Regions from separate parts of the Halobacillus sp. BAB-2008 genome, predicted to be linked through region 1. Evidence: riboswitches for the same ligand, from Rfam matches in the RefSeq annotation. Region 1 holds a riboswitch; each other region holds the start of a gene.
What was found. Region 1 has a riboswitch for S-adenosylmethionine ahead of msrA (peptide-methionine (S)-S-oxide reductase MsrA). Riboswitches for the same ligand answer to the same signal wherever they lie in the genome.

Region 1 (8,094 bases):
TTCTCCCCCACATTTATAAAGGGGCCACATTTACAATGGAAGGGCATCTGGACATCGGTTCCGGCGAGCGTAACAGGACCAGGGTGTATGTGAACGAAATGGTCGCAAGGATTGAATCCCTGGGAATGGAACCGAAAATCAAACCGGACTCCATTGTGGCCAGCAGTTATGCGAACCGATATACAAAATGAATGGACTCCTCCCTCTCTTCTTTTTGTTATACTTCTATTATAGAGAAACACAGGCAGAGGATGTTGATGATGAACGAAAAAGCAATGACGTCACTCGTTTTAGGCATTTTGTCGATCTTTTTACCTTTCCTCGGACTTATTACAGGAATCATGGGGATCATTTATGCCAACACCGTACTCAGCACGGGAGAGGAAGCGGAGGGAAGGAATTTAGCCATCAGCGGTAAGGTGTGCAGTATTATTGGTTTATGTCTGCAAATCCTTGTTATCATAACCGTTATTCTTGGGTATCTATTCTTCACACGATTGATTTTTGGATACAACTAAAGAGGCGCATACATCAAATGTATGCGCCTCTTTTCAGTTTCACAAAACATAATTTTTATTAGATGAGAGATGTACTGCAGAAGGTGTCGTTTTCTCTTCGACAGCATCTTTTCTGGTTATAAACAGGGCAAGCAGAACGGCCAGCATGCCGGCAGTAAGTTTGCCGATGATAACCGGCAGGATCATCTCCGGTTCAACCCCGGCAACGAAACCGAGATGGCTGCCGATGACGAAAGCCCCACTCACCGCAAAGGCGGAATTGATCACCTTACCGCGCGGGTTCATCTCCTTCATCATTGCAAACATGGGCAGATGATGCGCTAAGGAAGCAAGCAGTCCGGTAAGCGCCGTTTCGTTCACGCCCAGTACACGGCTCCAAGCAGAGAAATACTTTCGGCAGTAGTGATTCAGAATGGTTACAAACGGATAGGCCCCAGCAAGCGTAATGGTAATCTTACCTACGATAATGATCCCTTCAGAAAAAGGAGCCATACCAGGGATCAGGACAAGCCCCGTCAATGTTTCAATGGCAATCAGCAACAATCCGATCAACAGGATCGCTTCCATACCCTTGCCTAAATAAGCGAACACTCTAATCGTAAGCCTACGAAAAAGAAATAAACCTGCGCTGACAAGTACTGCTAATAAGATGGCAGGGAGTAACTGTTTGAACATCCACCCCCATTCAAATCCGGCGGACGCTCCTCCAACAAGGCAGCCGAGCGGAATGGTCGCTATACCAGCAAGGACTCCTTTGGCAAAGTAAGGACTGTCCTCCTTTTTGATGATCGTAAGCGCGACCGGAATCGTAAACACGAGTGTCGGTCCCATCATCGTTCCGAGGAGCGTCCAGGAAAACAGGGCGGCCCTGCCATCGACCGCCAGCGCCTCCGACAAAGGGTACGCCCCCATATCTATGGCAAGCACCATGGAAGCAAAGATGGAAGGATCTGCTCCGAACCACTGAAATGCCGGAGAAATTACGGGCGCCAGCCATTCGGACAAAACGGGAGCAAGAGAAATGATCCCAATCATGGATAAGGCGAGCGAACCCATCATCGTAAACGCTTCATAGAAACGTGCCCCGATTTTAAGGCGGTTATTTAGAAAATAATAATCAAATGCTCCGGCAACCATAAACAGGCACAGCAGAATTAGTACGCCGTCATTGAACCACAAAACCCCATCCCTCTCTTCCCTCTAAAAAAGACTCCCGGGCCCCAGGAGTCTTGATCCATTTATTATCCGATGCTGCATGCAGCAGAACCGTTTTTCTGCAAATATTTCTGATGGTATTCTTCCGCTTCAAAGAAGGAGGTCGCTTCTTCCACTTCCGTGACGATCGCCCGCTTGAACGTCCCCTTCTCCTCCCACTCTTTAATCTTCTCTTCCGCAATATATTTCTGACTCGCGTCGGAATAGAAAATCGCTGAGCGGTACTGATGTCCTACATCAATTCCCTGCTTGTTCTTAGAAGTAGGATCATGTGCTTCAAAGAAAATGTTAATTAATTCGGAATACGTAATTCTTGTCGGGTCATATTCGATTCTGACGGCTTCCGCGTGCCCCGTTTTACCTGTTTTGACTTGTTCGTAGGTTGGATTCTCCAGTTTCCCGCCGATATAGCCGACCTTTGTAGCTGTTACGCCTTCAAATTTCTCAAAAAACGCCTCTACTCCCCAAAAACATCCTGCACCGAAAATAGCTGTTGCCATTTGACATCTTTCCCTTCCCTTAACGCAACTTCTATCGAGAGCCTTTACGGTATAGTAAACAAAAAGACCCCTTTTCTTATCCAGTAAGAAAAGGGGGTCGTAAATATCCGTACGATCCTCTCATCTCTTAGAGCAATAAATACTCTACAGGAATTGGCACCGTTCTCGTCAATTGTACAATTGATTCGATGGTTGCCGGGCATCAAAGGGCCAGTCCCTCCGCCTCTCTGGATAAGAAGTTTCCGTTATTATTTAATTTAAGTTAATTTACATACTACAACGTTTTTCCAATGAAGTAAAGGGGGAAGCTCAAATTTTTTTGTAAGGACTCTCCCTTCATTCTATGCAGGAACCACAACGGGAATGACGATAATCAGCCTTGACTATTCGTTGTGTAAACTTCTTCAAACGGCTGGACGATGACAAATCCATCCCCTTCGAATTTCATCTGAATGGATTCCCCGCTCCCTCTGCCGATGAAAGTCTTGAAACTGACATCTGTCTTGAAAGCAGGCTCCAAATGCCCGGACCAGGCAACTGTTGCATGAGGATCGGTCAAAACAGGCTGACCGGGCTTCACTAATAAAGTCAGCGGTTCATAATGAGAGGTAATAGCTACACGACCACTTCCGGAGAGAGTAACGTTAAACAATCCGCCCGATACCATGCCGGCTACTTTTTTCATCAATTTGATGTCCCAGTTTATGCTCGGTTCAAAGGCCAAAAGGTCATTGCCGTTCACCGTCAGCGTCTCATTGTCCAAGTCAAAGATTGTAATCTTCTTACCTTGATCAGCGAGGTATAATGCCCCCCTCCCTGTTGCTTTCATAAGAGAGCTTCCCTCTCCAGTCATCGCCTTCTTGAACAAGCGGCCCACTCCATGCTCCAATATTCCTTCCCTTTCAAATTTAATATCTCCGTTATAAGAAATCATAGACCCGGCTTTCGCCCACACCTGGTCCATCAAATTAACTTCCAATATCCTCGGGGTTTCCAATTCAAAGTAATCGTTTTCCGAATCGTCCTGCTTCGTCTGCCTGATAAATTCCTGTATTGAATAATTTCCCATCCTGATTCCTCCCTCAATGATTGGCCAATGTAGAAGCTCATGATTGTCATACGTTTCCATACCCGCTAATGTTTCAACTTACTCAAGTCCTTTTCTTTACGTATCAGCACTACTGTTATGGTAGACTCGGGTTACCATGTCATTACACAAAAGGAGAGCTATATATGTATGGTTTAGATGAGAAAAGAGAGCAGCTGCTCGAATATGTGAGGGAGATTCCCGCCTCCAAACATACGGTGAAACCGGCAGAAAATCGCTGGTCTATTATGGAAGTATTGGAGCATTTGTACTTAATCGAACAGTTCGTCATCCATCAGGTGAACAGATCACTTAAGCAAGGAGATCAGCAGCAGGTGACGGAAAAACCAGTCCATAAGGTAACCAACCGCTCTTACACATTGGAAGCACCAGAGTCTGTTCGTCCAAAGGGTATTTTTCATAACCTGAAGGAAGCGGAAGACGGACTCAAAAAATCAAGGGAAGCTACATTATTCCTCATTCATAATAAAGAAAAAGAAACGTTGCAGAACCGAGCATTTCCACATCCTGCTCTTGGTGACATGAACCTGGAACAATGGGTCGAATTTATCGGCTGGCACGAACTTCGCCACCTCGATCAGATCAAAGAAATTAACCAATCTTTAAATACATGATTAAACCCCCCGGAGCTTTACTCCGGGGGGTTGTATTATGCTTGACCTTTGTAATCTTCAGGCTTAATTTCTTCTCCGTTCTTGCCGGTATAGCGAAGACCCCAGCCTGTCCAGGCAGCAATCAGCATGACAATCAACAGTCCCCAGCCCTGGAATACGAACGGGAATACTTCTCCGGGTCCGATAACAGGAAGGAAGTCATACTGCTCAGCCGCTCCTCTTACAGTCGTCCAGGCAAGCAGGACACCGCCGCTCCAAGGGAAGATATACCCGAGTGAAGAAGTGACAGTATCAAGAAAATTGGCACGTCTGTAAGGATGAATGTTCAACTCTTTTCCTAGCTTCCTCACAAACGGTGCAGCCGCAATTTCTGCCGCTGTATTAATGGTGATGAACATATTGAGAAACGCCACAATACCAAAAATCGACAGCTCTGCTCTGCGTACCACGTTATTGATAAGTCGAAGGAAGAAATTCTTGATAACATCCATCGTTCCAGCTACTTCCAGAAGGTAGGCAGCCGCCAAAATGAACAGGATGAGGACAGCCATGTTGAAGTAGCCGCCGATTCCATCGATCAATGCTCCTTCTACCACCGCTTCTCCAGCTTCATTTTTATAAATATGAAGCACTTCTGTCAAAGAAGTCCCTGATAGAAAGATGAATACGACGGATGCTAGAATTCCCCATGATAAAGAAGTCAATAAATGCTGACCGCTCAACGCCAGGTAAAGTACGAGCGCAAAAGGAATCAGCATGACAAGACCGTTCGGCGATACTTCATTCTGAAGCTGTGAGATGATGGCTTCGCTGCCGGTCTCCCCACCGCCTCCGAATGTAACGAATAAAATAAGTGCAGGTATTGCAGCTGCTATGGAATACTTAAATCTTGACCGTACAACACCTGGGACGTCCGCTTCCTGTGTCGTAGCTGACACGATCGTCGTATCAGAAACCGGAGCCAGGTTATCTCCAAATACCGCTCCACTCAATATTGCAGCCAGAAGCAGCACAGGATCTGCTCCCAGAATGACACCAGCCGGATACATCAACACACCAAACGTCGCTACTGTACCGTAACCTGTACCTACGGCTGTAGCAAATAATCCGGCAAGCAGGAAGGTGATTCCGACGAACATGCCCCCCTCAAGGCCGGTCTGAAACCCGAACCAGATAAGGCCATCCACCAGACCCCCCGCAGAAAGCATATTTGCAAACATACCCGCCCAAAACCATGCAATGATGGCAACTATACCGACAGGCTGGGCCATACCTGTAATTAATGCTTGAGCATAGTCCGCCCATTTCGATCGGCAGAAAAACAAACCAAGTGCGATCCCGATCACCATACCAAGCACTAATCCCTGCTCCGTTACTAATTCTGTAACGCTTAGTACTATTGCCCAAATGATGAAGAACACCAAAGGAATCGTCGCAGCAAAGACTCCCCCGCGGAACTCTAATCGATCTACTGATTTTTCCCCTAATGCCTCGTCAACCACTTGATCCTTTTGTCTGTCTGACATCAGATGTCCTCCTTCTATCTCTTGTTCTGTCTAGTGATGCACTACTACAGTTTACCACCAAGTGTATAGACATATAAACAGCGAATTTTTAACACTTTAAAGCGTTTGGTTATATGTGTAAACGAATCTCCTTCCAGCTTCCAACTCTGGAAATTATCCCTCTTTACGCTGGATGAACGAGAAGCTAAAATAACACAAACAAACCGGGAATTTTCCGTCTTATCCTACTGTAAATGACAACTTTCTCACGGTCCGTAACGAGCATAAGTGTTTGACTATACAAATTATTCTGATAACATTATGAAACACAGCCATTACTCCATATTATTTCCAACAGGAAGGTGAAAATGTGACTACGAAAAGAAAAAGCAACGATCATACAACCCCTCTAAGACGTGACATCAGATCCCTCGGCAAAATGCTCGGGCATGTCCTCGTCCATCATGGAGGAGAAGAATTATTGAATAAAGTGGAAACGATTCGACAATGGACGAAAGACTTGAGAAGTAACCCGGACCCTGCCACTTATCAGCAATTGAAACAGGAAATTCAAAACCTCGAACCACCGATGCGGGCCCAGGTCATCCGCGCATTCTCAATCTATTTCCACCTCGTCAACATCGCTGAACAAAATCACCGGATCCGCCGCAGACGAGAATATCAGATAAGAGAGGATCATGGTGTCCAGCCCTTCTCTCTAGAAAGCGCCGTACTTAACCTGAAGAACAATAATTTCTCCAAAGATGTCATCCAGGATGTGCTCCACCATCTCTCCTTGGAATTGATCATCACTGCCCACCCGACGGAAGCGACGAAACGAACCGTTCTTGAGATACAGAAGCGGATCGCAACAATCCTTCAGAAACTTGACCATCCACAGTTGACGCAAAGAGAGCGGGAAAGCCTTCAGGAAAGTCTTCAGAATGAAGTAACTGTCCTTTGGCAGACGGACGAGCTCAGAGAAAGAAAACCAACAGTAATGGATGAAGTAAGAAACGGCCTTTATTATTTTGACGAGACGCTGTTTGATGTCCTTCCGGAAATTCATCAGGAACTGGAAGCGAGGCTCGAAGAACAGTACCCGGACGAAGAATGGTCTGTACCGAATTTTCTCCGTTTCGGATCCTGGATTGGCGGAGACCGTGACGGAAATCCGAACGTCACCCCGGACATTACTTGGGAAACATTACAGAAGCAGCGTACCCTTGTACTCAAAAAATACAGAAACGTTCTCATAGAATTGATGAAACGGTTCAGTCAGTCTTCCGCTCTGGTGAACGTTTCCAACGAGCTTAAACAGGCGATCGAAAAAGAAGAAGCACTGCTTCCATCCGGCAAAAAGTGGCGGGTAGACAAAGAGATTTATCGAAGAAAGTTCGCCATCATATTGGAAAGGCTGGAGCAGGTGGGTCAATCTGATACCGGATATACGCATGCGGAAGAGCTGTTGGACGACCTCCACCAAATTCAGAGAAGCGCTCAGGCACACCAACCTGGAAGCATTGAATTGAAGAAGTTGAAAAAGCTTATCCGCCAAGTCGAGTTGTTCGGCTTCCACCTGGCAACTTTGGATATCCGGAATCACAGCGGTGAGCACGAATCGGCTGTCAGCGAACTGTTACGTAAAGTCGGTATCGTTGACGATTACGCTGCCCTTTCCGAGCAGGAGAAGCTGAATACATTACAGGATGTTCTGAAAGATCCGCGTCCGATATCGCTTCTGAACGAGGATTATACCGAATCGACCCAGGAAATGCTCAACGTCTTTCATATGATCAGAAAAGCACACCTTGAATTCGGAAAACGATCCATTGAAGTTTATCTAATAAGTATGAGCGAATCCGCAAGCGATCTGCTGGAGGTGCTCGTTCTGGCCAAGGAAGCGGGCATTTACCGGCTTCATGCTGATGGATCCGTCGAAAGCAACTTGAATATTGCCCCATTATTGGAGACAGTGGATGATTTGGTCGCGGGACCAGATATTCTAAAAACACTGTTTGAAATGGACCTGTACAGTAAGCATTTAAACATCCGCGGTAACAAACAGGAAATCATGCTTGGATACTCGGATGGAAGTAAGGACGGTGGGACACTGACGGCCAACTGGAAGCTATATAAAGCGCAACAGGAAATCCATGATATGGCTCATGCCTATGACGTCAGCCTTAAATTCTTCCACGGACGCGGCGGCTCTCTCGGCCGGGGCGGCGGGCCACTTAACCGAAGCCTGCTTTCCCAGCCTGTGGAAACGCTTGGAGAAAGCGTGAAGATTACCGAACAAGGAGAAGTGTTATCCTCCCGCTATCTGCTTCGTGATATTGCTTATCGAAGCTTGGAGCAGGCAGCATCTACTCTGCTCGAGGGAGCTGCGAACGTTTCGAAAGAATCAGAACAAGGCCATCACCGGGAAGAAGTCTGGGAACAGGCGCTTGATGACATCTCGGATGTCTCGCTTGAGAAATACCAATCGCTTGTTTTCGGTGACTCCGACTTCTTAACCTACTTCAACGAAGCGACACCACTTCAGGAAGTAAGCCAACTGAATATCGGCTCCCGGCCAAGCAAACGGAAAGACAGCTCCAAGTTCGAAAATCTGCGGGCTATTCCATGGGT
Region 2 (8,094 bases), on a different contig from region 1:
GATAGATCCGTTCCAAGTGCTGCCTGGTCACTGCCTCTTCCTCTTTTCTTTCGCCTCTTGCCAACAGAAAAACGTGACGCATGGATTGAAACAGATTATCTCCCGGCATGAACGTATATTCCTTAAAGAATCCAAGCTGTTTCTCCGCCTGCTCCTTTAAACCATGACTGACACATAGATCATCCAAATGTTCACGAAGGTGCCGGTAAACTTGTTGGAACACTCTCCGCTTCTCCTCCTGCATGACCTTATCTGTATAAACCTCTTGCAGCTTTGCATATGCGGTTTCTTTCGTCCATTCCATCCCCATCACCTCTCTTTATATAGTTCGCCGTCAGGGAGAGGAATCCTTGTCATATCCGAATGCTTCCGCTTCCATTTCGACAGATTGGTAAAGCAGAGGAAAGTCTCTGGTCCCTTCTCTCAAATAATCCCCCAATTTCGGCGCCACTTTGTTCCATACCATCGGGTTGGCAGCCATCGCTTGAAACAGGGCAAGTTCATTCTTCGAGAACCTTTTTAACGAGTGGATATAATCCAGCGTCAACTGAAAGCCCGGGAAGAGGTGTTCATCCCGCTTTTTCTGGAAAGCTTCCATGACCACTTCCCTGTCATCACCTGCATCGATCCGCATGCACGCATCTGCGAGCAGAAACGCCTGCATGAAAGCATCATTAATCCCAAGTCCTGTACTTGGGTCTTTACTGTGACCTGCATCGCCGATCAGGGCCCATCCGTTTCCATAAGGTTTACGGAAAAAGTTAGGCACCCCTGAGGTCCCGATGATACTTCCTTGCAAACGGGCATTCTCCAACCGCTTTTCCATTCCATACAGCTGCTTGTACATACGGACAAACGCTTCGGGGGAATCTTTCATCATAGTTTTAAACTCATCCGGATGAACCTCAAGACCGATACAATCTCTTCCTTGTTCCATTGGGAACAAAAAGCCGATTCTTCCTTCATGAAGAAATATTTCCGTAGTAGGCGTTTCCAAAGGGGGAATTCCCTCAAAATATCCGTACAGCACTGGTCTGAGAGGCGGTGTATCGTGATACACTTCCGCACCTGCCTGGCGGGCGATCGTCGAATGTTTACCATCTGCTCCGACAATTAAATCACCATACACCTCTTTCTCTCTCCCTTTCCCTTTTATCCTCACCCCTACCATGCGGTCTTGATCCCACAAAACCTCCCGCACAGCTGTCTCTGAAAGAAAGGTTACTCCCTCGTACAGGAAGGTGCGTTCTATAAGAAGCATATCCAGGCGGTCACGCTTTGGTATGACCGTGTAGGCAGACCTCGGGCCATCTATGTAACTGGAACCGATATGTGTCCTCATCCGATCCACCTTCCGCAGGCCGCCAGCCAGCAATTTGTCTAAAATGCCGAGTTCTTCTAAGTAACCGGTATGCGACATATAATGAGTTGATAACGTATCACTCGGGAAAGGAGCTTTATCTATAAGAAGTACTTTTTTTCCGAGTTTTCCAAGCAGAACTGCTAAACTCGCGCCTGCCACCCGTGCACCTGTAATGACCACATCATAGCGATTGTCCATAAAGATCCCCTCTTCTTTGCTACTAATCCTGCTTCCACTCTACCAGATTCATAACATAAAAAAACTCCCGTTTCCGGGAGTCATGTATTAGTACGTGCGCTCTTCTTCTACTTCGTGATTCTGATTCATAATGGAAAGCTTGCTTGGTGAATTTCCTTTCGCCATTTCTTCAGCCTTTTCGATGGCAGTATCACGTTCATCGTAAAGATTTGTCGGAGCCACGTCTTCGATTTTAACAAACCAGCCTGTTACGTCTTTATTTGGGACTACACTATATTCTTTCATTCTATCTTCACTCCTCTACTATTTTTGAATGTAGTAAGAGCATTCCCAGCTGGATGCATACTCAAACATCAAAGGCCTCAGAGAAAGGGTTTGACATTGCACAGGCACACGTATATAATTTCAAACAAGTCAGACTAATCGAATACACTCTTATCGAGAGCGGCAGAGGGACTAGGCCCTACGACGCCCGGCAACCATCAAGCATAGACTTGAAAAGGTGCTAAATCCTACAGATCCGGTGATCTGAAAGATAAGGGGAGGTAATCCGTACATACAGCCCTCTTCTTTCTTACAGAAGAGGGCTTTTCGTTTGCCTTCCGCCACCAAGGTAGAGGTTCCTAGGAACAACAATCCAAGGAGGAGAATGATTGATGACTTTCCCTAACCACCCGTACGGTCCAGAGACTTTGTTGTTACACGGCGGACAGGAGCCAGACCCGGCTACCGGTTCCCGCGCAGTGCCGATTTATCAAACGACCTCTTATGTCTTCCGAGACACAGACCACGCTCAGAACCTGTTCGCCCTTGCAGAACCGGGAAACATTTATACGCGGATCATGAACCCGACCGTGGATGCTTTCGAGCAGCGGATGGCTTTATTGGAAGACGGAGCCGCAGCTGTAGCTACTTCTTCCGGAATGTCAGCGATCACACTCGCCATTTTGAATATTGCAGGAGCCGGAGATGAAATCGTTGCTTCCTCCAACCTTTACGGCGGCACATACAACCTCTTCGTCCATACCCTTCCGAGGTATGGAATCCATGTTCGTTTCATTGAAGGCAGCAGCCATGACGACTTCCAAGCAGCCATTACCTCAAATACAAAGGCAATTTTCGCGGAAACGATTGGAAATCCGAGTCTGGATGTTCTCGATATCGAGAAAGTGGCAGCTGTAGCCCACAGTCATCACATCCCACTTATTATCGATAACACCTTTGCCACCCCTTATGTATGCCAACCTTTCGCATGGGGCGCGGATATCGTCGTCCACTCCGCTACGAAATGGATCGGGGGACACGGCACGACGATTGGCGGTGTCGTCATTGACAGCGGCCGTTTTAACTGGGACCACGAGAAGTTCCCTGGATTTACAACTCCGGATGAGAGCTACAATGGAATCCGCTACGCCGATCTCGGTCCCGCAGCCTACGCGGTTAAACTCCGCGTCCAACTTCTCCGGGATATCGGGGCATGCCTAAGCCCGCAAAATGCTTTCCTGTTGCTGCAAGGGTTGGAGACGCTGCATCTCCGAATTAAAAAGCATGCGGATCAGGCACTCGAGATTGCCAGGTATTTAGAAAAACATGAAGGAGTCGAGTGGGTGCGTTATCCGGGATTACCCGATCATCCTACCCACCCCCTTGCTGAGAAGTACTTCCATTACGGCCACGGCTCCATCGTCGTTTTTGGTATTTCAGGCGGCAGGGAAGCTGGTCGTACACTGATAGACAACATCGGATTGTGGTCCCATGTAGCTAACGTCGGCGATGCAAAATCGTTAATTATTCATCCCGCATCCACCACACACCAACAGTTGAACGAGCATGACCTGAAGAAATCGGGCGTCACCGAGGAGCTCGTGCGTCTGTCTGTAGGCCTGGAGTCGGTTGATGACTTGATTGATGAATTGGATGCTGCCATCCGCCAAGCTACAGGTGCTGGGTCGGCAAGTAAAAACAGGAACCATCCAGCACTGCCGATTCTACAATCATCCTTGGATCGTTCAGAAGGCCAACTGAGGAAAAGAACGATCGGGTTTACCACAAGTCCTTCTCCGGAGGATGTAAACAGACTTGCTCAACTCGGCTATACGATTGTGGATCTATCCTCAGAAGAAGAGGCACCTACTTATGTGGATATCCTTCATTTTGACCGGTTGAACACAGATGAACCGATTATCGAGCAGCAGCCGCACGGAATTTTGTGGATTAATGAGGCAATAGCGGAGGATGAGGAAACCACGATTTCCGGTATACGAATATATGACGCTGTCGTAGCGGTTCGTACAGGAAAAAGCATCTCCTCCTCTCTACAATCGGTCTAATCGAAAGCATTACGGAAAGGAGAATTCGTTCATGTCATTGAAAAACCCAGTCAGCCAGGAAACAGAAAGTCCAGTCCTTTCCATTGGTCCTTTGGAATTAGAGTCAGGAGATCGGCTGACTGATGTAGAACTCGCTTACGAGCGTTATGGTAAAGCGGATGCTCCTGTCATTTTAGTCTGCCATGCGTTGACGGGAAACCAATTGGCAGTCGGATCAAAGGAAGAACCTGGCTGGTGGGCTGGCTTGATCGGAGACGACTGTCCCATCGATACGAAACACTATCAAGTCATTACCTTCAACGTGCTCGGCGGCTGTCACGGTTCTACAGGACCCGCGAGCATAAACCCTGACACCGGTAAGGAATACAAACAAACATTCCCACCTGTTACCATCCGGGACATGGTTAACGCCCAATTTGAAGCGCTTAGAAGACTGGGTATTCAGCAGTTAGAGGCAGTCGTCGGGGGATCACTGGGCGGTATGCAGGCATATGAATGGGGTCTGCTGTACCCGACCTTTATGAAGAAGCTGTTTATTCTCGCAGCCACTCCTTATTTGAGCGATTACGGGATTGCCTTCAACCACATAGGATCAAAAGCCATATGCTCCGATCCCGCATTCAATGGAGGAAATTACGAATCCAATACAGCTCTGCAGGGTTTTGAAATAGCGCGCATGACCGGAATGGTCACATACCGCAGTGGTACACTTTTTCAGCAGCGGTTCGACCGATCACAGGCCAAAGAAGATCGTTATGATATCCAGTCCTACCTCGATCATCAGGGAGCCAAGATCAAAGAACGTTTCGATGCCAACAGCTATTTATACTTGCTTGAAGCTATGAATAACCATGATATTGGAAAAAAACGAGGAGGATGGGAAGCAGCAGCCGCCCTTTATGAAGCACCTATTTATACCATCAGTTTCGAACATGACCTCCTTTATCCGGAAAGTTTAATCGCCCGCTTCTCTGCTCTTGCACCCCAAGCGGAGCATTATCATGTGACGACTGATTTCGGCCATGATGGGTTTTTAGTCGAGTTCGAACGATGGGGGCAATGGATTAAAGAAAAATTAGACACATAAGAAAGAGGCCGGATGTTTTCACATCCGGCCTCTTCCGCTTGTTATTTTACTGAGTTCCTTGACAGTTTTTTAAAGCTCCTCGCCATTAAGGGAAAAGACTCTTTCGCTTAATGCTTCCCTTCAGCTGTTTGATTCTGTCCGAGGTTTTCCAGATACTCTTCCTTCAGCCATTCCTTTACTTCTTTCCTCTTCAGAAGCAGATGATCCGGCCAGTCTTCCTTCGATTGATCCAAGTACAAGAGGATTCCTTTGTCTGACAAGGTCAGGTTTCGAGGATCGATCTGAACAGATTCGTCGTCCAGCTCCTCGCGTGCAAGCTCTTCCGCCATACCTAAATAATCCTTGTCCGCTTTAAATATTTTCTCCATATCAATGGCAGAGCCCGTTTTCTTATCAAAATTCAAAACGGTCTGCATTTCGATGGGCTCTTCTGATCCTATCCTCATCGTTTCAAGAAAGCGCACATTAAAATAACGATGGTCCTGATGGATGACTTCAAAGTTTATTTGCAATTCCGTAGGCTGATCCATTTCCTGCTCTTGTGTACTCAAATAGCTTTTCTGCTTAAACATGGCTTTACGCTGATTCACATAATCCGTAATTTTTTGGTCGATTTGATTGTTGGGGGTATCAGGATATTGGATGGAGATGTGGTAATCCTGATAATCTTCTACATCCGATTCAATATCTACATCATAGATAGGCATTTTAGTCGATTGCTTCCCGTCTTTATCCTCGTTGGCATTGGCTATGAAGGAACAGGCGGACAAGAACAAGACTGCGATACCAAATATATATATAATAGGTTGATTCATAGAAATTACCTCTTTGTTTAATAATGATTGCACAACCTATTGTAACACAAATGTAATAATATTTTAATCACGCAGTCATATTCAGTCTTTTCTGTCGATTAAATACGGGTCCGGACGTCCCAAAGCTCCGGGAAGAAACGGTGATCCAATACTTTCTTCAAATAACCTACGCCTGAAGAACCACCGGTCCCCTGTTTGTGACCAATAATACGCTCAACCGTCTTCATGTGCCTGAATCGCCATTGCTGCAGGCTGTCTTCGATATCAACCAACTTTTCCGCAAGTTGATACAGCTCCCAATAACGTTCGACATCCTGATAAACCGCGGCCCAGGCTGCCTCTACTTTTTCATTTCGCCTATATGTCTGTGTATAATCGCTGCGGGAGTCAATGGAAAAGCCGGCTCTTGCAAGCTCCGCAATTGCCACGTCATATATACCCGGTGCTTCGTAGGCGGACTGCAACTGCTTATGTAACTCCGGATTTTTCTCATATATCCTTAATACATGGGGTGTCTTATATCCAAGGGAGAATTCTATCATGCGATACTGAAACGATTGGAATCCGGATGCTTTGCCCAAAGTATGACGAAACTCCATGTACTCTGCCGGCGTCAACGTGGAAAGCACATCCCAGGCCTGAATGATCTGTTTCTGAATGCTTGACACTCGTGCGAGCATCTTGAATGCTGGCTGTATGTTCTTATTTCGTATTGACTGAATAGAAGCTTGAAGTTCATGAAGAATCAACTTCATCCACAGCTCACTCACCTGATGGATGATGATGAACAGCATTTCGTCGTGGTGTTCAGAAAGCCGCTTCTGGGCAGAGAGGAGTTCGTCCAATCCAAGGTATTCCCCGTAAGTCATACTCGTAGAAAAATCCGTGTACACTTGTTCATCTTTTTCCTTTCCCACTTCATCCCTCCTCTATTCCAACAGTCCCCGCTCAGGAATGTTACGGACTGTCATCGGTAAATATTCGACATGGACCGTTCCTTCATACATGAGAAGTGTCCCCAGTGCCGGATGTTCCACATGCACGTGAACACGGATGGCATTCTCCCTCTCATCAAAGTGTTCATAAACAGAGGTGACAGCATTTAAAACCGTCTTTTCTTTTAACTGGAGACCGGCAGATTCCATATAAAGGCCGCCTTCCGGGGTAACATGCATGGACAAACTCGTCTGAACGTTTCCGCTTTTACCGAGTTCATCGACGATTGTCTGCTTCTCTTCATTAAAATGCATAGCAGCGTCAAAACCGCGAATAGCATAAGGAAAGAAGAAACGCCGGATCCAACTGACTGTTTCCCGCCCCTGTTCATCCTGATATGCATAATTCTCTATCGTGAAAGGAACGTCTTTCCCTCTTTCACCGAATACCAAATGATCGCGGACACCGAATTGCAGAAGAGGCCGAAGGACAGGGTGCGTACCTCTTATCTCCTGCATTCTCCCCTGACCAAGAATCATCAAATGCTGATCACTCGTCAAACCGAACTTTTTCTTTAATTCCGGGTGAAGCCTCTCAAATTCCTCTCCCAATGCCTGCTGATATATTGATTTCATCGTTATACTCCTTTCCGAATATCCCCAGAGCCGACCAGCATATTTCACCTGGATCAGTTATGGAAACCTACCATGTACTTGTCCAAATTATATCACAAGAAAACGCTTACCAAACCAATGATAATTAGGAAAAAAAAGACCCGCATAAGCGCGGGCCTTCTCTTTGTAATGGATTCCATAACACGATTACATGACCTCTTCTGCGTAATCGCTCACAGAATATCCCTTTTGCTGTTTCATAAGCCACCCCTGCTTCTCCAGCTGATTAAAAATCTTCTGGATGTGCTTTTCCGGCCAATGAGATAACTGACCGAACCAACGTGTTTCATGCAGCTGCAGCGTCCTCAACTTATTCGTAGCCTTCCCTGCCAGTACTTGAACAAGGGTATGGGCAGGATGATCCGTTCCATAGTAATAGATTAAATCCAATATCTGCTGCGTATCTGCAAAAGTGAGCGGGCGTCCTTTAACTGTCAGAATGATATCGTCATCCGCATAGCGCACTTCTTCAAGCTTCACCTTTAATTCTTCCAGCACATGACTTGTGAATGGATACACATGTTCAGGAACAAGCTTCTTCCATTCCTTTAATTGCTTTAATATACGAATGTCATGAAGCTCCACTTCCGACATCCAAAGCAGCTCTGACGATTCCAGGCAATCAGGAATGTAAGTCCTGCTCAGCTTGTCGTACATATCCAGCAGCGGATACGAGGTAAGATGTTCCTGC
Region 3 (8,094 bases), on a different contig from region 1:
GGTTCTTATCACCGACATGGGAAGTAACCAACGTTTTTCTCGTCATTTTCGTTGTCTCCGTTGTAACCTTCTTCCCATTTGCAACGACGCTCTTAGGAAGTATTCTGCTCGTCCCGGTCGCTCTGGGTATTTTGCTCTTGACCATCCGAACGACGTTCATGGTTTTTCAGCACCATACCGATCGATTTAAGAATACGCTTCGTATCACATCGGGATTCACAGGGTTGATCATTCCGGCGCTGCTCGTCAGTATCCTCCCTATCACATTAGGAGGATTCATCGACTTCGATAATGATTACCCCCGCCTCCATTATGGAGAGCTTCTGTCCCACCCTACTTTATATATGCATATCGCTTTCGGGTTGACGACGGAATTATTCATCTCGGCCGTCTTCTTGATGGATTATGCAAAAGAGGCAGACGATTGGAAGGCGTATCACACGTTCCGGAAGCATGCCATTTGGCTTGGACCGGTCAGTATTGCCGTGGCCATGTTGACCATCGGTACCTTCCCGGAAGAGGCGGCATGGATCGTTGACAATATCCAGGCGAACTGGTTTACGTTCGGATTATCTGTTCTTTTCTTCCTGATCGGCTATACATTTTTGTTCATCCGCCGGAAGAATGGACAGCGTGGACTATCACGACTTGCCGTCCTTGCGATCATCATTCAATACGGCATCGCTATCTATGCCTATGGCAATGCGCACCTCCCCTATCTGATTTATCCTGATTTGACTATAGAAGAAGGATTCACAAATCCGGACATCTTTTATCAGATGCTTGTCGTCTACGGTATTGGATTCGGAATTCTGATTCCTGCTTTCATCCTGTTCTGGCGCTTGTTCCTGAAAGACCGCCGTTACTTGAAACAGGAATAGAAGAGCGGCAGCTTAAGCTGCCGTTCTTTTTTATATCGTTATCCTTAGGACCGTACGGGGTACATAGAGACAAAGAGAGGTGAAACTATGAAGAAGTTGACCAATCAATACTTAGAGGAAGCAATCGAAGACAGCAAACCGTACGCTTCCCATGGAAATGTCAATATGACCATTCCTCATTTCGATGAAACAATCAAAGATCACTTAAGTGTTTCCATCCTCACAACACACGGGGAGTCCTATTCCGCCGGTGGAGACAATCAGCACATTCCTATGCAGAGCACTTCCAAAATCATCGGCCTCATGCTTGCCCTCCAGGATTTCGGGAAAGACCGCGTCTTCCAAACCGTAGGAATGGAACCGATGGGTGATTTCTTCAACTCGATCAGTCAACTGGAATCACATGTGAACCACAAACCGTTTAATCCAATGATCAACGCAGGAGCTATTGCTGTCGCCTCTCTCATTAAGGGGCAGAATACGGAAACCCGCTTCGACCGGTACCTTACTTTCCTTCGCCGCATCACAAGTAATGATCAGCTGGAGATGAGTGAAGAAGTCTACGAAGCAGAAATAGGCAACGGAGCAAGAAACCGATCTCTCGCATACTTTATGCAAAGCAACGGGACACTCGTGACAGATGTAGAAGAAGCACTCGACCTTTACTTCCGAATGAATGCAGTCATGATGTGCTGTACAGACTTCGCGAAGGTAGGACTCTTTCTGGCAAAAGGCGGCGAAGACCCCGCAAGCGGAGAGCGGCTGATCCCACCCCACCATCTTCGGACTGTGAAGGCGATCATGATGACTTCCGGCATGTACAATTCATCCGGCCACTATGCAGTAGAAGCAGGGTTCCCCTGCAAAAGCGGTGTATCCGGCAGCATCATCGGTTCCGTCCCCGGCCGGATGGGAATCGGTGTCGTCGGGCCTGCCATTGATAAGAAGGGGAACAGCACAGCCGGCGGAGCCTTAATCAAAAAATTGTCCAAAGATCTCGGCTTAAATATGTTCGGGGTGGAAAATACAGATGCAGAGGAGGAACATAATGGCGTTTGACTACGATCTTGATTTCGACCATATCAATTTCAAAGAAAACCCGGAAAAGTACCGGGTCGGTAAAGGAGAGCAGGGGGTCCTCCTTGTCGAGCCTTACAAGAGTGAGATCCTGCCGAATTGGCGATTCAAAACACCGGAAATTGCTAAAGAATCTTCCGAGAAGATATATGAGCAATTCCTTGAATATAAGAAAGCAGAAGATATTGTAGGTATGGATATGGCCCGTAAATTCCTCCAGATGGGATACACACGCTCCAGACGATACGCCAATTATAAAGGCGGAAAAAAGTACGGCGATGACGGTAAGGTGAACGAACGGCAGATCGATGAAGAAAAAGCGGAATCGGCACGCATCTTTGAAGAAAAATGGAAGCTGGTGCGTGAAGATGAAGAGTATCTGAAGCAAAAAAGGAGACACCAAGAAAAATACGGATAAAAGTAAAAAATTTCTACAAGGTATATTGTCAAAAGTTTCTGAGTAGTGTAAAGTAGTCAACAACATTTACATTTATACAATTGAATCTCTTATCAAGAGAGGCAGAGGGACTGGCCCTGTGAAGCCTCAGCAACCCCTGGTCTAACCAGAAAGGTGCTAACTCCAGCAAGTTGTCTATTCAACTTGGAAGATAAGAAGAAGAACGGAAACGTCAAAGTCTTCTTATCTAAGAAGGCTTTTTTTATTTATATACAAGATTACTAGAAATGAGGAATGTTCACATGTGTCCGCACACTGATACTAAATTCGTCCAAACTGGAAACCAGAAAGAAGAGCCCACAGGCGCGATAAATCCCCCTGTTTATTTCTCTACCGCATACCGTCATCCCGGCTTAGGGGAATCCACAGGCTTCGATTATACCCGGACAGGAAACCCGACCAGGCAGGCTCTGGAGAAGTCCATTGCTGATATCGAAGGCGGCGAAGCCGGGTTCGCCTTCAGTTCCGGAATGGCTGCCATCCAAACGGCCCTTTCTCTATTTAAGCAAGGGGACGAAATTATCGTTTCAGAAGATCTATACGGCGGGACATACCGACTCTTCGAGCATATGAAAGAACGCTACGGCCTGAATTTCCACTACTGTGACAGCAAAGAGCTGGATAATTTGACTGCTTACATCAACGATCAGACCAAAGCCATTTACATTGAAACACCGACAAATCCACTAATGCATACAACAGATATCCGAGAGGTATCTAAACTGGCAAAAGCACACGACCTGCTTTTGCTTGTCGATAACACGCTCTATACTCCCGTCCTGCAAAAACCGCTGGAAGAAGGGGCGGATGTCGTCATCCACAGCGCAACCAAATATCTTGCGGGTCACAACGACGTACTTGCAGGTATTCTTGTCAGTAAAGGAAAACAGGTCAACGAAACGCTGGAGTTCCATCAGAATACATCCGGCGCCGTCCTTTCCCCACTTGATTCGTGGCTGCTTATGCGCGGAATGAAGACCCTTCCGCTGCGAATGAGGCAGCATGAAACAAACGCGAAAGCCGTTGTGGATTATTTAAAAGAGCACCCTGCGGTAACAGACGTCTTCTATCCGGGGCGAGGCGGAATGATTTCTTTCCGTCTGCAGCATGAGCAGTGGATCGACCCGTTTCTGCGCAGCCTGAACTTGATATGTTTTGCAGAAAGTCTCGGGGGGGTTGAAAGCTTTATTACGTATCCGGCTACACAAACGCATGCGGATATACCGGAAGAAATCCGCACGGGATACGGAGTATGCAACCGTCTGCTTCGGTTCTCTGTAGGAATTGAGCACATCGATGATTTACTGGAAGATTTGGAACAGACCTTGAGCAGCTTACTGAAGGAGGAGATTGCACAATGACCGACCATTCCATTCAAACCCGTCTACTGCACAGCGATTATAAATTTGATCCGCAGACAGGTGCCGTCAGTGTTCCAATTAACCAAGCATCCACGTTCCACCAGCAGGATTTCGATCAACCGGGCGACTATGATTACAGTCGTTCCGGCAATCCGACACGAAAAGCCTTGGAAGACACGATCGCCGGGCTGGAGAGCGGCACCCACGGCTTCGCCTTCGCATCCGGCATGGCCGCTATTTCCACCTCTTTCATGCTTTTATCGCAAGGGGATCACATCGTCATTACAGAAGATGTGTACGGGGGTACGTTCCGCATGGTCACCAACGTGCTCGATCGATTTGGGATCGATCACACATTTGTCGATATGACAGACTTGGATGCAGTGGCACGAGCCATCCAACCGAACACGAAGGTTCTTTATATTGAGACACCATCCAATCCCACCTTAAAGATCACTGATATACAGGCGGTAACGAAGCTCGCAAAAGCCAATGAATGTTGGACGTTTGTAGACAACACCTTCATGACACCGGCCCTCCAGCGGCCGTTAGAATTAGGTGCCGATCTTGTCCTTCACAGCGCTACAAAATTTATTGCAGGCCACAGTGACGTCGTAGCTGGTCTCGCTGTTACCGGCTGCCCTGAAATTGCTGAACGTTTAGGATTTTTGCAGAATTCATTCGGATCGATCTTGGGCGCACACGATTGTTGGCTCGTGCTTCGCGGCCTTAAGACGCTGCACACACGACTCACCCAGTCTTCCCGCTCGGCGGAACTAATTGCAGAGCAGCTGCAGAAGCATCCGTTGATTGAAGAAGTGTACTATCCAGGGTTCTCCTGTCATCCGGGCAGTTCCACCCACTCCTACCAAGCGGATGGTGCGGGAGCGGTACTTTCTTTTCGATTAAGAGATGAAGATGCGGTCCGACAATTCACCAAAGCGGTACAAATCCCTGTCTTTGCGGTGAGTCTCGGAGCAGTAGAATCAATTCTCTCCTATCCTGCACGCATGTCTCATGCTGCCATGCCGAAAGCAGAACGGGAAAAGCGCGGCATCACCGATGGACTGCTCCGCCTATCCGTCGGATTGGAAAACCCGGAAGAGCTGCTGACTGATTTCTATCAAGCACTCAAACAGATTCAACCATATGCATTTACTACGAATGGGAGGCCGAGCCATGAACTTACGTGAAGCATTACAGAACAAAACATTGATCGGTGATGGTGCTATGGGCACCCTCCTCTACTCCTATGGTATTGATCGCTGCTTCGAAGAACTGAACCTCTCTCATTCTGAAGAAGTTCTAAACGTTCACCGCGCCTATGTGAATGCCGGTGCAGATGTTATTCAGACAAATACCTATGGAGCAAACTATATTAAACTGACACGCTACGGGCTGCAGGAACAAGTAAAAGAGATTAACACTGCTGCCGTACGACTTGCAAAACAAGCGGCTCATGAAGGAACCTATGTGGTCGGAACGATCGGCGGAATACGTGGTGTCCAGAAGCAGAGCTTCAGCCTGGAAGAAATCAAACGCAGCTTCCGCGAACAGCTTTATTGTTTATTGTTTGAAGAAGTGGACGGCCTTCTCCTGGAGACGTATTACGACTTGGAAGAGTTGAAGGCAGTGCTGGAGATTGCACGAAAAGAAACCGATCTGCCTATTATTGCGCAGGTGTCCATGCATGAAGCCGGCGTTCTCCAAGAAGGCACCTCCTTATCCGACGCCCTTCAGCAATTAGAACAGCAGGGAGCTGACATTATCGGGGTGAACTGCCGCCTCGGTCCTTATCACATGATTCAATCTTTGGAAGACGTTCCCCTTCCCGATAAGGCCGTCCTGTCCGCCTACCCGAACGCTAGTCTCCCTGCTTTCCAGGATGGAAGATTGGTCTATGCGACCGATCCGAATTACTTTGAGAAAAGCGCAAAGTCCCTCTACCAACAAGGAGCCCGTTTGATCGGAGGGTGCTGCGGAACAACCCCTGAACATATCGAGGCGATTGCAGCTGCAGTAAAAGGGAAAGAGCCGATTCGAAAGAAGGAAGTTCCTGTTAAACAAGGGAACGGTGTATCCTTGTCCTCACCGGAAAAGAACTTGGAGCATTTACATGAACGCGCCAAAAGAGGAAGGTCCATCATTGTCGAGCTCGATCCTCCTAAGAAACTGAACACGGATAAGTTCCTTGAAGGAGCAAAAGCGCTTCAGGATGCGGGTGTTGACTCCATTACGCTTGCTGACAATTCCCTTGCATCACCGAGGATCAGCAATGATACGATGGCATCGATTATCAAAACCAAGTACGGCGTTGATCCGCTCGTCCATATCGCCTGCCGGGACCGGAACCTGATCGGCCTCCAGTCCCACTTAATGGGTCTGCATACGCTCGGCATTCAGCAGTTGCTTGCTGTGACAGGCGATCCTACGAAAATCGGCGATTTCCCTGGTGCAACATCGGTCTATGATTTATCGTCCTTCGACTTGATCCATTACATCAAGCAGCTCAACAAAGGGATCTCCTTTTCCGGAAAATCACTGGGCGAACGTACTTCCTTCTCTGTCGCTGCAGCCTTCAACCCGAACGTACGGAACTTGAACAGGGCAGTCGGAAGAATGGAAAAGAAAATGAAATACGGTGCAGACTACTTCATCAGCCAGCCTGTATTCAATCATGAGCAGATCGTAGAGGTTTACGAAGCAACGAAACATATTGAAGCTCCCATCTACATCGGTATCATGCCGTTAACAAGCGCACGGAATGCAGAATTCCTCCATAATGAAGTGCCTGGAATTCAGCTGTCTCCTGAAATTCTTGCGAGAATGGAACAAGCAGGAACCGACAAAACACAAGCTCAGGCCGAAGGCATCAGCATTGCAAAATCATTAATAGACACCGCTATGGATTTGTTTAACGGCATTTATTTAATTACTCCATTTCTGCGCTACGAAATGACTGTAGAATTAACGAATTACATTAAAGAAAAGACCGCACAACGGGAAAGGAAGGTTACTGATGGCATCCACTTGGTTTGAACGACAGCTGGAGAAACGCATCCTGATTCTTGATGGAGCCATGGGCACAATGATTCAAGATGCTGATTTATCCGCAGAAGACTTTGGCGGAGAGGCCTACGAGGGCTGCAATGAATACTTGAATTTGACGTACCCTGATCTGTTGGAGAAGATTCACACCCAATACTTGGAGGCTGGTGCCGATATCATCGAGACGAACACTTTCGGAGCGACTGACCTCGTTCTTGATGAGTATGATCTGGGGCATCTGGCTGAAGAAATAAATATCGCCGCCGCAAAAATTGCGAGGAAAGCTGTCGACCGCTTCTCATCGGAAACCAGTCCCCGATTTGTTGCAGGCGCAATGGGACCCACGACGAAGACACTCTCCGTCACGGGAGGCACTACTTTCGATGTGCTTGCCAAAGGATATGAGGAGCAGGCGCGAGGACTTATCAAAGGCGGCGTCGACCTCCTGCTTTTAGAAACGTCTCAGGATATGCTCAACGTCAAAGCCGCATTCGTCGGTATAACGAAAGCAAGTGAAGCTACGAATACGAAGCTTCCTCTTCTGATTTCCGGAACGATTGAACCGATGGGAACCACCCTTGCCGGGCAGAGCATCGAGGCATTTTATCTCTCCCTTGAGCATATGAACCCTGTCGTCGTCGGACTCAATTGTGCGACCGGTCCGGAATTCATGCGTGATCATCTGCGGTCTCTGTCTGATCTTGCTACTTCTGCGGTAAGCTGTTATCCGAATGCAGGGCTTCCCGATGAAGAAGGGAATTATCACGAAACGCCTGAATCACTCGCCCAAAAGGTCGCTGGTTTCGCCGAAAAAGGCTGGCTGAACCTTGTCGGCGGATGCTGCGGAACAACCCCGGACCATATCCGGGCCATTGCCGATGCCGTACGACCGTATCAACCGAGAGAACGAAAGGATTCCCATCCGCACGCCGTCTCTGGAATAGAGCCGATGATTTATGACGACCCTGCCGACCGTCCCATCTTGGTCGGAGAACGGACGAACGTTATCGGCTCCCGTAAGTTCAAACGTTTGATTGCAGAAGGAAAATTCGAAGAAGCGTCCGAGATCGCCCGTGCCCAGGTTAAGAAAGGTGCCCAGGTCATCGACATCTGTCTCGCAGATCCGGACCGCGATGAAGTGACAGATATGGAAGCCTTCATGAAGGAAGTCGTCAATAAAGTAAAGGTACCACTCGTCATCGACTCCACCGATGTTAAAGTTATTGAAAAAGCACTGAAATATTCCCAAGGGAAAGTCATCATTAATTCA
Region 4 (7,434 bases), on a different contig from region 1:
GATAGGTAGAAAGGACGTTCTGCTGACATCGTAAATAGGAGAGGGAAGCAAAAAGGCGGCATCAGTCCTTGTCAGCTCTGGGGTTGTTATAATCATCCTTTAAAGGTAAGCGGCTGCTGGAGTGGTTAAAGTATGAAAACAAGATACAAATTACTAGAATGACAGGGTTGACAGACTTTTTATGCGAAGTGTTTTTTTACGAATGTAACATCAGCGTTACAAATATTTCGATAGTTTGCATGTTTTTTTTCTAGTATTTTCCTATATAAAACAAATCTTCTACTGTAAATATTCCTGGATGGAAAAATGTCGTTATTTAAGGGAAACTTATTTAATTTTTCCTTTTTTTGTTGTTTTTCTGATCTTGATGAAATATACTACATTACAACACTAATGCACTATGTTGGAGGAAGGTGACAAGTTGAATTTTGACGCAGGGAGTGCAAAGCCGATTTACATCCAGATCGCAGAATGGATGGAGGATGAGATTCTTCAAGGACACTTTCAAGTAGATGGAAAGGTGCATTCTCAGTATAAGCTGGCGGATATGTATAATATCAATCCGGCGACTGCGGCCAAAGGGCTGACGAAATTAGCGGAAGAGGGTGTTCTTTATGACAGGCGGGGACTCGGGAAATTCGTGGCGGAGGAAGCGAATGCGATTATAAAGGAAAAGCGGAGGAACAAGACAATGAAGCGTTTGGTTGACGATCTTGTGAAGGAAGCAGGGAAGTTGGAAATGACTGAAGAGGAAGTAATCACGCTCATTAAAGAAACATGGGGAGGAGCGAAAGAGTGAAGGCGATCAAATGTGAGAACGTAACCAAAACATATAAAAAGAAGAAAGCCCTGAACCGTTTGAACGTCTCCATTGAAGCGGGTAAAATCGTTGGTTTAGTCGGACGTAACGGTGCCGGTAAAACGACATGGATGAAGGTTGTTGCCGGAATGGTGAAAGAATCGAAAGGAAGTGTGGAAGTATTTGGAGAACATCCGTTCAATAATTTGAGGATATCGGCTAATTCTGTTTATATCGATGACCGGATGTCTTTCCCTGCAACCTTGACTTTGGAAGAAATCCTTATGGAAGGGAAAAGGTTTTACCAGTATTGGGATCATGATCTTGCTTTACGTTTATTCGATTATTTCGGTTTTGAGCGCGGGGAACGCCATCATACGCTCTCAAAAGGAAGAGAAAGTACTTTTCACATGATCTTCGGTCTTGCCACACGATGTTCCTTGACAATCTTCGACGAGCCCACAACAGGGATGGATGCAGCCGTTCGAAAAGATTTCTATCGTGCCTTGTTGAAAGACTATTTGTCCTCTCCGCGCACCATTGTTTTATCGACGCACCATTTGGAGGAAATGGAAGACATACTGGAGGAAGTGCTTCTTCTCCACAAGGGGAAGCTGCTTCTCCAGACCAGCATGGATGAACTGAAGGAGTATGCCGTCCGCCTCACTGCACCCCTGGAGATACTGAGGCCATGGACCCAGAACAGAGAAATTCTTTATGAACAGCTTCCTGAGGAAAGAAACAGTTGTGTCATCGTAAGAAATGACTGGACGGAAACGGAACAGACGGAGATGAGGAAGGAAGGCATTCGTATCGCTCCTGTCTCTGCCAGTGATGTTTGCGTATATATGACGGAAGATAAGGTTGGCAGAGGAGGAATTGACGATGTCTTTGATCGAAGTGAGGACAGGTGATGTTATTAAAAAGCAGTTCGCGTTCAAGTGGCGGTCCCATCCGGGAGTGTTTACGTCTCTTGTAACGATACAGGTGATGGGCATCTTGTTTTCTTTAATGGGAACGGGGGCACAATTCATGGGAGGAGAGTTCTTTGAAGTCCGATCGCAGATCTTTTCCGGGGATTTAATTATTTCCTTTACGATTTTTTGGGGATTTTTGACGGCACTGCTCCTTACGACGCGTGCTTACCGTGAAGATGATTTTCCCTTTGTATCGACCCGCCTTACGAGTCATCTGTCTACCGTCGGCTTTCTTCTCGTGGTTTGCGGGATAGCCGGGCTTACAGCTGTCCTTTCAGAAAATGTACTGCGGGCAGCGGTGTACACATTTGTAGTGCAGGACGGTCAACTGTTGCCGGCTCACGAAATGGAAGCTTCTTTATTCGGTGCTGGGATGGCTGCCGTCATCCTTATGGTTTTCCTGGCTGCCGGTGCCGGTTATTTGTTTGGTGTATTCCTGCAGTGGAACAGACTGTTTCTTCTTATCATTCCGGTTTTGATGTTCGGCATTTCGTATTTGATGCAGCGAAGTGGCGAAGACGGTTTGGCTAATTACCTCTTTGAGGTTCTGTTTGATGAAGGAAATATTGTTTTATTCGCTGTGAAAGCACTGCTCGTTTCCATTACTTGTTTCGTTGGAAGCTTCTGGATTGCTGGCCGTTTGGAGGTGAAGCGGTCATGATCATCGTGTTAGCAGTCTTTCTTTTCCTGCTTGTCACCTTGGCAGCTGTTTTTAACGGGAAGTATAAGGGTGCAAGTGTCAAGATGGCTAAGACCGGCCATTTGATCTTCCTCGTATTTGGGTGCGTGTTAGTACTCTCGACAATTTTCACCTTCTTCCTGCCTGATCCCATGCCAGGGGAAGCGGCGAGTTCGTCGGATATCGACGATGCTATGTACAGCCATTTGTTAGAGGGAAACCTTGATCAGATAGACGAGGCATACCTTTTAGATGAGCGTACCTTCTCCTTTGGAGGGAAAACGCTGAACGTGAAAGTGAGCCCTCCCGGCGGGCTTGGTACGTCCGTTATCGTAGAAAAAGTAGAGTCGAAAAAGAACATACACCTCTATCAGTATCGGTCACCTATGGTCGTAAATGGCTGGCAGATCCCTGTCAAAGAGGAGCCTGTGGTAACCTTTGAGAACCAGGGGCTGGTCGTAACCTCCGGCGAACAAGTAACGAAGACTTTCTATCAGTTCGATCCTTCTTTTCCTTTCCGACAATTCTCTGAAGGAAAGAACACAGGCGGCAGCAGTATGTCCTCCGGCATGTCGGTCCTGTATTTACAAATTCCTGAGAACATGACGGTGGAAGCGGATGACGAAGTGTATGTTACAGAAGTGGAATCTTGAATCGGTGAGTTTTACTTAACGGAGAACAGATGAGTACAGGCTCAGGTATCACCTAATAAACATAGCAATTCCTACAGACGAAGAATCAAAAAAGCGCGGGTATCTGCCCGCGCTTTTTTGATTCTTTTTACTTTTTTCACACATATGGGCAGAAGTTCATAACTTAGCACAAGAGGTGGTGGCACATGAAAGAATCGGAAAGGATTGCTGCACAGGATCCTTTGCTCAATGAACAGCAAGAATGGAGAAAAAGGCGTATACGTCAACGGTTCAAACAAACACTTACCATAGCTTCCCCGGTGTTTATTCTGTTGCTTTGGGAAATCTTGTCCCGTACAGGCTTGATGGATGCCCGTTTTTTCCCGCCTCCTACGCAAATCGTGGGAACCTTTTGGTTGATGGCAGGGAGCGGAGAACTGTTCAGCCATGTTGGAATCTCATTATATCGTATTTTTGCAGGATTCCTTCTCGGAGTGATCCCTGCTATTGCAATCGGACTGCTGATGGGTTTGTATGGTCCAATCCGGCATTTCCTGTCGCCTTTGATCATGGCTCTCATGCCGATTCCAACACTTGCTCTCCTGCCGATCATCATCATTCTGTTCGGAGTAGGGGAAGTTTCCAAGGTGGTGACGATCGCAGGAAGTGTCTTCTTTCCGGTAGTCATCAATACAGTTGCCGGTGTCATCAACATCGACAGAATATATTTGGACGTAGCAAAGAATTACGGAGCAGATTCGAAACAGTTTTTCTTCAAAATCGCTCTCCCGGGTTCCTTACCGGTCATGCTTGAAGGGATTCAAATGGGGCAGGCGATCGCCTTACTTACGATAGTGGCAGCGGAAATGATGGGAGCGAATTCCGGTATCGGCTACTTAATCTGGACCTCCTATAAGGCATTCATGTTGAAAGAAATGTTTGTAGGGCTCGTACTCATCTCGTTCTTCGGCTATTTATTCTCATTAATCTTGAGAGGACTGCAAAGTAAATTACTCCCTTGGCGTTGATGAAGGAGAAAGGGGAAGGTGGAATGGATGCGAAAATTTCCATCAGGGATTTGACGAAAGTATTTTATAAAAAGGAAAGCAGAGTCACAGCATTGGAAGGAATCAATCTGGATATTGCCGATGGAGAGTTCGTCTGTTTAGTCGGACCGAGCGGGTGCGGAAAAACGACACTGCTCAGAATTCTAGCCGATTTGGAAACACCGAGTTCCGGGTCATTCACCATCGCAAGAGCAAAGGAAGACCGGCCACTTCAGTCGATGGTCTTCCAGGAACGGGGGGTGATTCCGTGGCTGACCGTGGAGGGTAACGTCAGTTTTGGTTTGAAAATGCGTCGTGTACCAGCGGCGGTCATCAAGGAACGGACCGCGTATTATTTAGAAAAAGTAGGGCTGGAGCGTTTCGCCAAGCTTTACCCTAGAGAGCTTTCCGGAGGAATGAAACAACGGGTGAGCATTGCCAGAGCATTCGCAAATGACCCGGAAATATTGTTGATGGATGAACCGTTCGCAGCATTGGATGAACAGAATAAATTCATCCTGCAGGAAGAATTACTCAACATCTGGGCCGAAACGAAAAAAACGGTCCTCTTCATTACACATAGTATCGATGAAGCACTCCTGCTCAGCGACCGGATTCTCTTGATGAGTGCCCAGCCGGGGAGGATTGTAAAGGAAAAACGAATCGAGCTCCCCAGACCAAGAAATATGGAGCAGGTCAGGGCTGACCCTGTCATGGCGGAACAATTCGTGGAGGTCTGGAATCATCTTCAGGAAGAAGTGCAACGATCAAGGATTTAAGAAAGGGGAAACATCCCATGCGTAAATCATTATGGATCTTTATCTCTCTTTTTTTATTTTTGGGTATAGCAGCAGGCTGCAGTGATAAGGAGTCTGAACAAGGAAAGCAGAAAGAAACCGTATCCGGCGATCTGGCTCCGCTTGAGAAGCGTCAGAAGGTAGTTATTGCAGAGGACGGTGCGGCGTCCGGTGCAGGATTTTACATCGCGAAAGAGAAAGGATATTTCGATGACTATAACATAGACATTGAATTTACGACATTCGCCAACAGTGATGATATGCTGCCGGCGCTTGCTTCCGGTGAAGTGGACATCGCCGGCGGAGTCTCCACCGCTTCGTTCTTCAATGCGATCGCTCAGGGAATCGATGTGAAGATCATCGCTGATAAAGGGCACTATTTCGATGGCAATTCCTACTTCAGTTTTGTTATTAGAGAAGACCTTCAGGATGAAATCAAGGAGTATGCCGATTTTAAAGGAAAACGGATTGCTGTATCTTCAAAGAATGCCGTGGATGATTACATCTTCCATGAAATGCTGAAGCATGCCGGCTTGACTGAGAAGGACGTAGAGGTCGTCTTAATGTCGGATTTCGGTAATATGTTGGCCGCGATGGGGAATAAATCCATAGATGCTGCCCTGCAGATAGAGCCTTTGATAACACAGGGAGAATCGCAGGGGTTACATGTGCGGTTCGGTGATGCTACGGATTATGCTCCAGAAGCACAAATCGCGATGGTTCTAGGCTCACCGGAATTTGTTGAAGAAGAAACAGACGTATCGCTCCGCTTCATGGCTGCTTATTTGAAGGGGGTACGCGATTACAACGATGCATTTCTTCACGGCGAGGGGCTTGATGAAGTCATTGATATCATGACAAAACACACCGCTTTGAAGGATCCTGAAATATGGAAGAAAGTCGGCGTGACAGGACTGGATCCGGACGGCAGTATGTTCGTGGAGGATATTAAAGATCAGTTCGACTTTTACAACTCCAATGGTGCCATCATCGGCGATGTAGATTTCGATGAGGCTGTAGACCCTTCTCTGGCAGCCAAAGCCGTGGACATTATCGGAGAGTATGATAAAAAGTAACATTCCAAGTTTTTCTCTTGTCAGAGAGAAAAAAATGATGTAAAGTAACGAGAGACTCAATTGAATAGTTCTTATCAAGAGAAGTGGAGGAACTGGTCCTAAGAAGCTTCAGCAACCACCAACACAGTTGGCCGGTGCTAAATCCAGCAGGTTTTAGACCTGACAGATAAGAGGGGACGGAAACAAAGAAGCCTTCTTATCCTAAAGAGGGCTTCTTTTTTATTTGTTTGGCCTGGTCTTGTCTGTATCACAGAAACATTCATGAGTTCACCAAGAAGGAGGCAGAAAAGATGACAAAACCGAAAGCAAATATTTTTGCACTTATTCCATTTGTAGTATTTATTGTATTGTTCATTGGTTCAGGGATCGTGACAGGTGACTTCTACAAAATGCCTGTACTCGTCGCTCTGTTTGCAGCTATACTGGTAGCGCTGCTTATGGATCGAAAAACAGATTTTGAAACGAAAATCATGACACTCTCCAAAGGGGGAGGACACCCGAATATCATCTTGATGGTTGTGATCTTCCTGCTCGCGGGAGCATTTGCTTCCGTCGCACAGGGAATGGGGGCTGTAGATTCCACCGTCAACCTTGGCCTGAGCTACCTGCCTGGTGGATGGATGGTCGTCGGCCTGTTCGTCATTGGGTGTTTCATATCCATTTCCATGGGTACTTCCACAGGGACAGTTGTAGCTTTAGCCCCGATCGGACTTGGTGTCGCAGAACAAACAGATATTGGTGTGGCGCTGATTATGGGAGCCATTGTAAGTGGGGCTATGTTCGGGGACAACCTCTCCATCATTTCTGATACAACCATTGCAGCTGTTCGAACACAAGGCACGGAAATGAAAGAAAAGTTCAAGGCGAACTTCTTTATCGTTCTTCCGGCTGCCATAGTAACAGCGGTTATTTTTGCAGTATGGACAGCCAGTGCGAGTGCAGATCTTGGGGAAACATACTCGTATAATTTCCTTGAAGTCATTCCATATCTCGGAGTGCTCCTGTTCGCCATCCTTGGGGTAAACGTCATATTCGTTCTGATCGGCGGAACGGTAGCAGCCGGAATTGTCGGTTTGATTCTCGGTAAATTCTCGGGGATGGAACTGATTAACCTGATCGGAGACGGCTTCGCTAACATGCAGGAGTTGTCTATGATCGCTATTTTGCTCGGAGGACTTGTAGAGCTGATCCGTTACAACGGCGGAATTGAGTATCTACTGGAAGCGGTGAATAAACGTGTCCGGTCTAATCGTGGTGGAGAGTTCGGGATCGCCGGTATCGTAACCGCGATCAATTTGTCCACTGCAAACAACACGATTTCGATCATCACGGCCGGTCCATTAGCCAAACAGATCTCTGATGATTACGGCATTGAACCGAGAAGATCCGCCAGCCTGTTGGACATCTTCGCAAGCTCTGTTCAAGGAA

Region 2: it holds a riboswitch for S-adenosylmethionine, as region 1 does, so the genes downstream of both, D479_RS03515 (O-acetylhomoserine aminocarboxypropyltransferase/cysteine synthase family protein) here and msrA (peptide-methionine (S)-S-oxide reductase MsrA) in region 1, are expected to answer to the same signal.
Region 3: it holds a riboswitch for S-adenosylmethionine, as region 1 does, so the genes downstream of both, D479_RS06195 (methionine biosynthesis PLP-dependent protein) here and msrA (peptide-methionine (S)-S-oxide reductase MsrA) in region 1, are expected to answer to the same signal.
Region 4: it holds a riboswitch for S-adenosylmethionine, as region 1 does, so the genes downstream of both, D479_RS17850 (Na+/H+ antiporter NhaC family protein) here and msrA (peptide-methionine (S)-S-oxide reductase MsrA) in region 1, are expected to answer to the same signal.

The regions. Positions count from the first base shown of each region.
Region 1 is NZ_ANPF01000043.1:4,922-13,015, forward strand. Features, by position in the region: gene D479_RS10355 (ribonuclease H-like YkuK family protein) at 1-191, shown strand, start outside; gene D479_RS10360 (hypothetical protein) at 261-518, shown strand; gene eutH (ethanolamine utilization protein EutH) at 558-1,697, opposite strand; gene msrA (peptide-methionine (S)-S-oxide reductase MsrA) at 1,760-2,233, opposite strand; SAM riboswitch class I at 2,351-2,471, opposite strand; gene D479_RS10375 (AIM24 family protein) at 2,607-3,302, opposite strand; gene D479_RS10380 (DinB family protein) at 3,467-3,955, shown strand; gene D479_RS10385 (Na+/H+ antiporter NhaC family protein) at 3,991-5,481, opposite strand; gene ppc (phosphoenolpyruvate carboxylase) at 5,831-8,094, shown strand, end outside.
Region 2 is NZ_ANPF01000011.1:6,089-14,182, forward strand. Features, by position in the region: gene D479_RS03500 (hypothetical protein) at 1-304, opposite strand, end outside; gene D479_RS03505 (NAD(P)/FAD-dependent oxidoreductase) at 335-1,561, opposite strand; gene D479_RS03510 (DUF2188 domain-containing protein) at 1,649-1,846, opposite strand; SAM riboswitch class I at 1,994-2,103, shown strand; gene D479_RS03515 (O-acetylhomoserine aminocarboxypropyltransferase/cysteine synthase family protein) at 2,218-3,891, shown strand; gene D479_RS03520 (homoserine O-acetyltransferase) at 3,923-4,978, shown strand; gene D479_RS03525 (hypothetical protein) at 5,086-5,793, opposite strand; gene kynA (tryptophan 2,3-dioxygenase) at 5,892-6,710, opposite strand; gene D479_RS03535 (DUF4166 domain-containing protein) at 6,723-7,364, opposite strand; gene D479_RS03540 (RQC-minor-2 family DNA-binding protein) at 7,551-8,094, opposite strand, start outside.
Region 3 is NZ_ANPF01000023.1:5,176-13,269, forward strand. Features, by position in the region: gene D479_RS06180 (cytochrome d ubiquinol oxidase subunit II) at 1-881, shown strand, start outside; gene glsA (glutaminase A) at 969-1,940, shown strand; gene D479_RS06190 (DUF4385 domain-containing protein) at 1,930-2,376, shown strand; SAM riboswitch class I at 2,463-2,573, shown strand; gene D479_RS06195 (methionine biosynthesis PLP-dependent protein) at 2,643-3,776, shown strand; gene metC (cystathionine beta-lyase) at 3,773-4,969, shown strand; gene D479_RS06205 (bifunctional homocysteine S-methyltransferase/methylenetetrahydrofolate reductase) at 4,956-6,815, shown strand; gene metH (methionine synthase) at 6,796-8,094, shown strand, end outside.
Region 4 is NZ_ANPF01000088.1:630-8,063, forward strand. Features, by position in the region: gene D479_RS17815 (GntR family transcriptional regulator) at 422-799, shown strand; gene D479_RS17820 (ABC transporter ATP-binding protein) at 796-1,713, shown strand; gene D479_RS17825 (hypothetical protein) at 1,685-2,437, shown strand; gene D479_RS17830 (hypothetical protein) at 2,434-3,108, shown strand; gene D479_RS17835 (ABC transporter permease) at 3,294-4,115, shown strand; gene D479_RS17840 (ABC transporter ATP-binding protein) at 4,139-4,912, shown strand; gene D479_RS17845 (ABC transporter substrate-binding protein) at 4,930-6,006, shown strand; SAM riboswitch class I at 6,075-6,179, shown strand; gene D479_RS17850 (Na+/H+ antiporter NhaC family protein) at 6,297-7,434, shown strand, end outside.